Regions from separate parts of the Neomoorella thermoacetica genome, predicted to be linked through region 3. Evidence: riboswitches for the same ligand, from Rfam matches in the RefSeq annotation. Region 3 holds a riboswitch; each other region holds the start of a gene.
What was found. A riboswitch is a leader RNA that binds a small molecule or an ion and turns the genes downstream of it on or off. The one in region 3 is predicted to bind thiamine pyrophosphate.
Positions count from the first base shown of each region.

Region 1 (2,197 bases), 1.1 Mb from region 3:
AGCAGGCCCATTCCCGTACCGACGGCTCCGGCCCCGATGATACCGACGCGCATCATCACCCCTCCTAGCTAAACAAAAAAGCTCCCGACAGGCTGCCGGAAGCTATTATTCCCTTGCACCCGTCTCGGTCCCTGGAGATCCAAGCGGCCTGGATGTAATTAAATTTAAAGTAGCCTCCGGTGCGCTCCACAGGTGGTAGCGCCCGCCTTTATTTTAGCACCTGGTACCCTTATACGGCAATACTTCCTGGCCGGGGAAGCCCTCCCGGGCGGCATCCGCCGCCCGCCGGCCGTCTGGCAGGAGAAGGTCGGGAGCTATTTCCGCCAGGGGTATCAAGACAAAGGCCCGTTCCAGCATTCGGGGATGGGGTATCTCCAGGTCCGGTTCGGTCACCTTGATATCATCATAGAGCAGGATATCAATATCGATGGTCCGCGGTCCCCAGCGTTCCCGCCGCACCCGTCCCAGGCGTTGTTCCACCGCCATGACGGCCCGCAGCAGTTCCCGAGCTGGCATGGTGGTCTTGATCCGGGCAACACCGTTTAAAAACCATCCCTGGTCAATCTTACCCACTGGAGCTGTTTCATACCAGGATGAGAGCCGTTCAACCTCGATGCCAACAATGGCATCGAGGAGAGCAACGGCCTGCTTTAGATTTTCTTCCCGGTTTCCCAGGTTGGAACCCAGACCCAGGTATGCCAGCTCACAGTTGCCTTCGTCGAGGGGCATTTTATCATCTCCGCTCTACAGGTTGCCGCGGCCCTCTGCCAGTAGCATATCCCCATTATGTTGCGACCCTGCATGGTCTAAAGGGTCCGTAATAAAAGGAAATATGTATAATTTTTTTCGACATTGAACCGGCATATCCTGCTAACGGCGGCCTTGACTCGGGAGAATTACAGGTGTTAAAATAGTTATAAAATTTAGGAGCGACCGTGGGGGAGCTTTAATTTAAGCTGAGATGGGGTAAGCCCCAAACCCCGGAACCTGATGTGGGTAATGCCACCGTAGGGAACGGTCGCTGGCACCACCCCCATCCCGGAGGTGACCCGTCCAGCAGCCGGCTCTACGCCGGTAATTTTTTTGCCTGTAGAAAGACGAGGCGTGCAGCCCCTGCTACCAATTTTTTTAAGGAGTGATCATCGTGAATAACATCACCCCCATCCCCCCAGGTGAAAGGACCATGAGCGGCCTGGACTTTTTCTTGCTATGGGCCGGGGCCGGCATCTCCCTGGCCGAGGTAATGGCCGGCGGTTTCCTGGCCCCCCTGGGATTCGGCGCAGGTGTCCTGGCCATCCTGGTGGGGCACCTGATCGGCAATAGTCTTTTTGCCGCCGGGGGCCTTATTGGCAGCAACTATGGTATACCAGCCATGGTCTCCACCCGTCCGGCCTTTGGAATCCGCGGCTCTTACCTGGGAGCGTTACTCAACATCCTCCAGCTTATCGGCTGGACGGCCATCATGCTCATCGTCGCCGCCCGGGCCGCCGACAGTCTGGGCCAGCATTACCTGGGTTCTTCCCACCTGCAGCTCTGGACCATCGTCATCGGCCTGGCCACCACTGCCTGGGCCTGGGCCGGCCGCCATTCCTGGCCCAAGCTGCAAAAACTGGTAACCAGCCTGCTGATCCTCCTGTGCCTGTACATGACTTATGTCGTCTTCCAGGGGCAGGGTTTAAGACGGCTCCTGGCGACAACCGGCGACGGCACCCTGGGTTTCGGCCTGGCTACGGATCTGGTAATTGCCATGCCCCTCTCCTGGCTGCCCCTTGCCGCCGATTACAGCCGTTTTGCCCGGGATAACGGCAGCAGCTTTGCCGGTAGCTGGCTGGGATACTTCCTGGCCAGCAGCTGGATGTACATCCTGGGCCTGGGGGCCACCCTGTTAACCGGCAGCGCCGACCCCATACCCATGATGCTGGGGTTGGGTCTGGGGCTCCCGGCCCTCTATATCATCTTCTTTTCTACTGTAACGACGACCTTTATGGATGTCTACTCGGCGGCCATTTCCAGCCTGGACCTCTTCAGCGGCTGGGATGAAAGACATACGACCATCGCCGCCGGCCTCGCCGGAACCCTGATAGCCCTCCTCTTCCCCATGGAGGCTTATGAAAACTTCCTGCTCCTCATCGGCGGCGCCTTCTGCCCCCTCTTCGGCATCGTCCTCACCGACTACTTTATCTACCGCCGCTGCCGC
Region 1 is NZ_CP012369.1:133,332-135,528, reverse strand. Features, by position in the region: gene MOTHE_RS00730 (Rossmann-like and DUF2520 domain-containing protein) at 1-56, opposite strand, end outside; gene folK (2-amino-4-hydroxy-6-hydroxymethyldihydropteridine diphosphokinase) at 214-729, opposite strand; TPP riboswitch at 928-1,031, shown strand; gene cytX (putative hydroxymethylpyrimidine transporter CytX) at 1,145-2,197, shown strand, end outside.
Region 1: linked by a shared signal. The riboswitch ahead of cytX (putative hydroxymethylpyrimidine transporter CytX) and the one ahead of thiS (sulfur carrier protein ThiS) in region 3 are both predicted to bind thiamine pyrophosphate.

Region 2 (2,197 bases), 250 kb from region 3:
CAAGGGATATGAACGTCCTTAACACGTTTCTGACGGTTTCCCCAGGTACTCTCCGACGAGGCGCATGGCGCAGAAGTCACCGCACATAGAGCAGGCAACGGCCCCCTCGTCGTTGCGGGCCCGGCGGTACTGCCTGGCCTTTTCCGGGTCCAGGGCCAGCTCTATTTGGCGCTGCCAGTCCAGGGCCTTGCGGGCGCGGGCCATCTCCCGGTCCCATTCCCAGGCCCCGGGAAGGCCTTTGGCCAGGTCGGCGGCATGGCCGGCAATGCGGGCGGCGATCACTCCTTCCCGCACATCGGCCAGGGTGGGCAGGCCCAGATGTTCGGCCGGGGTAACGTAGCAGATAAAATCGGCCCCGGCAGCAGCCGCCAGGGCGCCGCCGATGGCGGCAGTAAGGTGATCGTATCCCGGCGCGACGTCAGTGACCAGGGGTCCCAGGACGTAGAAGGGCGCTTCGTGGCAAAGGCGTTTCTCCAGGAGGATATTAGCCTGGATCTGGTTTAAGGGTACGTGTCCGGGTCCTTCCACCATGGCCTGGACACCGGCTTCCCGGGCGCGATCCACCAGCTCTCCCAGGATAATCAACTCCTGGATCTGGGCCCGGTCGGTGGCGTCAGCCAGGCAACCCGGCCGCAGGCCGTCGCCCAGGCTTAAGGTGACATCATAGCGCCGGGCGATCTCCAGCAGGCGGTCGTAATGGGCGTAGAGGGGATTCTCCTGTTCATTATGGAGCATCCAGCCTGTCAGGAAAGATCCGCCCCGACTGACGATATCCGCCAGGCGGCCCTCGCGGCGCAGGCGCTCAACTACCTCCATGGTGACACCGCAGTGAACGGTAATAAAATCAACACCGTCTTCAGCCTGCATTTCGATAACCCGGAAGAGGTCGTCAACGGTCATTTTTACCAGAGCGCCGTATTTCTCCTGGGCCTCCACCGTAGCCTGGTAAATGGGCACAGTCCCGACGGTCGCCGGCGAGCGGGCAATGACCTGGCGCCGGCATTCGTTAATGTCACCGCCGGTGCTTAGATCCATGACGGCATCAGCCCCGGCGTCCAGGGCCACCTGGAGCTTCTCCAACTCGGCGGCGATATCCGGGTAGTCCGTGGAGGTACCCAGGTTGGCGTTAACCTTGGTCCTTAACCCCCTGCCAATACCGCATGGCTGGAGTTTATGGTGATTCTTATTGACCGGTATCACCACCCGGCCGGCGGCTACCTCTGCCATTAGGTCCTCTACACGCACCTTCTCCCGGGCCGCCACCTGTTCCATCGCCCGCGTCACCTGGCCCACCTGGGCTGCTTCCAGTTGCGTCATTGACCTCATCCTCCTTAAATCCTGGTATAAAAAATCACCTGCGGCAAGCAGGTGATCTCCGGCAACTTCGGTCCCCACTTCCCTACGCTGGTATGACCCAGATCAGGTTCCAAGGGTTAGTGCTGCGGCACTTCTCAGCCCCTAAGGGCACCCCCGGGGTAACTATTGGGTTTTTATAAATAACTATTCTCCTTTTACCAGTATGTTTCCTGCCGGGTAGATGGTTTTTTTCTTCGACCGTTATTTGCAGCAAATTTTTGACAAGGATCTTCCAGGATCGGCAGCGAATGCATACAACGACGTCGCTGTACTATCAGACGCCGCCAGCCAACCTTTCCGGAGGAGTGGGCAAAGTGGTCAAAGAAAGAATCGATGCTCGCCTGACGCTCTCACGCCTGGAACTGCAGATAGCCCTCCTGGCCCGGGCCGGTCTGAAACGCTGGGAGATCGCTACCGTCCTCGGCATCCAGCAGGGTACTGTTAAATCACAGCTGGAAAGGGTGACCGCCAAGCTTGGCCCAACCTGGAAGGAACGGAAGGATGTCCTCTGACCGGAACTGGAACCGGAAGTCCACCAGGCTGTCCTGGTCTTGCAGGGGCCGGAGGCCGGAAACCCTATGGAAGAAGCCCTCCTCGAAGCCGCACCTGCCTTGCCTGCCCTGGGCCTACGGGCTGCCAGGACTTCTCCGGTCGTCAGGACTGACGGTGGGGCAACCCCCGAGGGGATAACCCCGGAAGGGGCAACTATGGATCTGGTAGAACCTATGGATTTTAGTTCGGCGCGGCGGGCCCTGGAAGGCGAACTCACCCCCGGCGAGGCAGCCATCCTCCAGCTCGAGGGCCTGCCTTCGCCAAAGGGCCAGGCCTTTCTGAGGCAAGC
Region 2 is NZ_CP012369.1:1,342,768-1,344,964, reverse strand. Features, by position in the region: gene thiC (phosphomethylpyrimidine synthase ThiC) at 19-1,317, opposite strand; TPP riboswitch at 1,380-1,482, opposite strand; gene MOTHE_RS13465 (LuxR C-terminal-related transcriptional regulator) at 1,575-1,868, shown strand; gene MOTHE_RS13460 (hypothetical protein) at 1,935-2,197, shown strand, end outside.
Region 2: linked by a shared signal. The riboswitch ahead of thiC (phosphomethylpyrimidine synthase ThiC) and the one ahead of thiS (sulfur carrier protein ThiS) in region 3 are both predicted to bind thiamine pyrophosphate.

Region 3 (2,197 bases):
GAGCTTCCGGTCAAAGACCCGAGCGGTGGCCGCGGCGTTTTTGCCCAGGCGGGCACGTTCCCGCGGGTGTTCGATTAAAAAGCGGAGGGCCTGGGCCAGGTATTCCGCGGTGGGATGGATAAGCAGGCCGTTATAATTATCGATAATAAGGTTGGTCAGGCCGCCGACATTGGTGGCAATGATGGCTTTGCCCATGGCCATGGCCTCCAGGCAGGAGAAGCTGGTGCCCTCGGAATAAATAGTCGGAATGACAACTATGTCCGCATCAGCGTAAACGCCGGGCATGGCATCAAAATCGGGATGACAGTAAAGAAGGCGCTCGTTGTGGGCTTCCCCCTGCCGCCAGGCGTGGAAAGCCTCCAGGTAGCGGGGGGTATTGGTGTCGATGGCGAACTGGAACTCCAGCTCGGGGTAGGCAGCCAGTAAAGACGGGATAACTGCCTGCAAAAGGTCAAAACCCCTTTCGCGGGACAGACGGCGCGGGTAAAGGACGCGTATCCCTTTCCTGCTGCTACCCTCCCGAGGGTAAAAACGCTCCAGGTCGACAAAGTTAGGGATCACCTGGATCTTGCGGCCGGCCAGGTCGGGATAGATGGCCCGGGCGACATTCAGGAAATTATAGTCGCAGGATATTATCAAGCTGGCCTGGAAAAGGGCGGCGGCTACGTGGTTTTCATAGGCAGCCCGGGCCAGAGCAGGGCTGGATCCCGGCAGTTCCCACCAGACGCCGTGGGAGATGCAGATAGAGCCGGGGCGGTAATAGACCTGCTGCAGGATGGAGGAATATAAAACCCTCCCGGGGACGCTTTTCTCTATACGCTCTATGGTTACATTTAAATGCTGGGGATCGGCCTGGTAGCCGTATACCGGCCACCCCAGGTAAGTAATCTGGAAATCCCGGTGTGCGTTCTGGTGAAAGGATACCGCATAGCCCATATCTGTCAGGAGTTCGGCCAGGGCGCGGATATACCTTTCCAGGCCGCCGATTACCGGTTTCTTCCCCTCCCAGTCTAACAGGTTGGGGGTGAAAATCGCTATCTCCCTTTCCAAAACGGACCAGTCCCCCGTAGTTTTAGTGGCTCTCCTATTTTTATGCTTTATCCCTCTACGGGGTGAGTAAAAAACTAACTGGCATTTTCAAAATACAATTATATTTCAGGGGGTATACCTTTACAAAACAGGAATCAGGTAGTAATATTATAGTAAAATTAAACATAAGCAGGGGTGCCGCAAGGCTGAGAGGGCTAAACGCCTAACCCTTTGAACCTGATGTGGGTAATGCCACCGTAGGGAAGTAATGATGATTGGGTGCGAACTAATTCGGAGCTTCCACCGAGTTCGGCAGATGGGAGCTCCGATTTTTGTTAAGAAAGGGGGATAGTGCATGAAAGTCCTTTTAAACGGAAGGGAGGAAGACGTGCCCACCAGCGTAACTATAGAGCAATTGCTAAACTCTAAAAAAATAACTCCCGGGGCCGTCATAGTAGTCGTAAACTCCGAGGTGGTAAAGAGGGAGCTATGGCCTGATTTTGTGATCAAAGAACAGGACCAGGTGGAAGTAATTAGAATCGTTGGAGGAGGATAAAATTGGCGGATGAATTGATTATCGGCGATAAGGCCTTAACAAGCAGGCTGTTTATCGGCACCGGCAAATTTGCCAGCCACGAGATAATGGGACAGGCCGTGAGTCAATCAGGCGCCCAGGTGGTCACCGTGGCCTTAAGGAGGGTAGACCTCGACAATCCCCAGGAAAGCGAGCTCAAATTCATCCCCGCAGGCTGCGTCTTGATGCCCAACACCTCCGGCGCCAGGACCGCCGAGGAAGCGGTAAAAATAGCCAGGATCGCCAGGGCCGCCGGCTGCGGCAACTGGGTCAAGATAGAAGTGGTGACCGATCAGCGCTACCTTCTGCCGGACAACTATGAGACCGTGAAAGCCACCGAGATCCTCGCCAAGGAAGGCTTTGTGGTGCTTCCCTACATGAACCCCGATTTGATGGTAGCCAAACGCTTAAAGGAAGCCGGCGCGGCGGCCATAATGCCCCTGGGAGCTCCCATAGGTTCCAACCGGGGCCTCAAGACCAGGGAGATGATCCGGATTTTAATAGAAGAGATCGACCTGCCGATTATAGTAGACGCCGGCATAGGCAAACCATCCGAGGCGATGGAGGCTATGGAGATGGGCGCAGCGGCGGTGC
Region 3 is NZ_CP012369.1:1,589,831-1,592,027, forward strand. Features, by position in the region: gene MOTHE_RS08055 (glycosyltransferase family 4 protein) at 1-1,050, opposite strand, end outside; TPP riboswitch at 1,211-1,310, shown strand; gene thiS (sulfur carrier protein ThiS) at 1,385-1,585, shown strand; gene MOTHE_RS08065 (thiazole synthase) at 1,588-2,197, shown strand, end outside.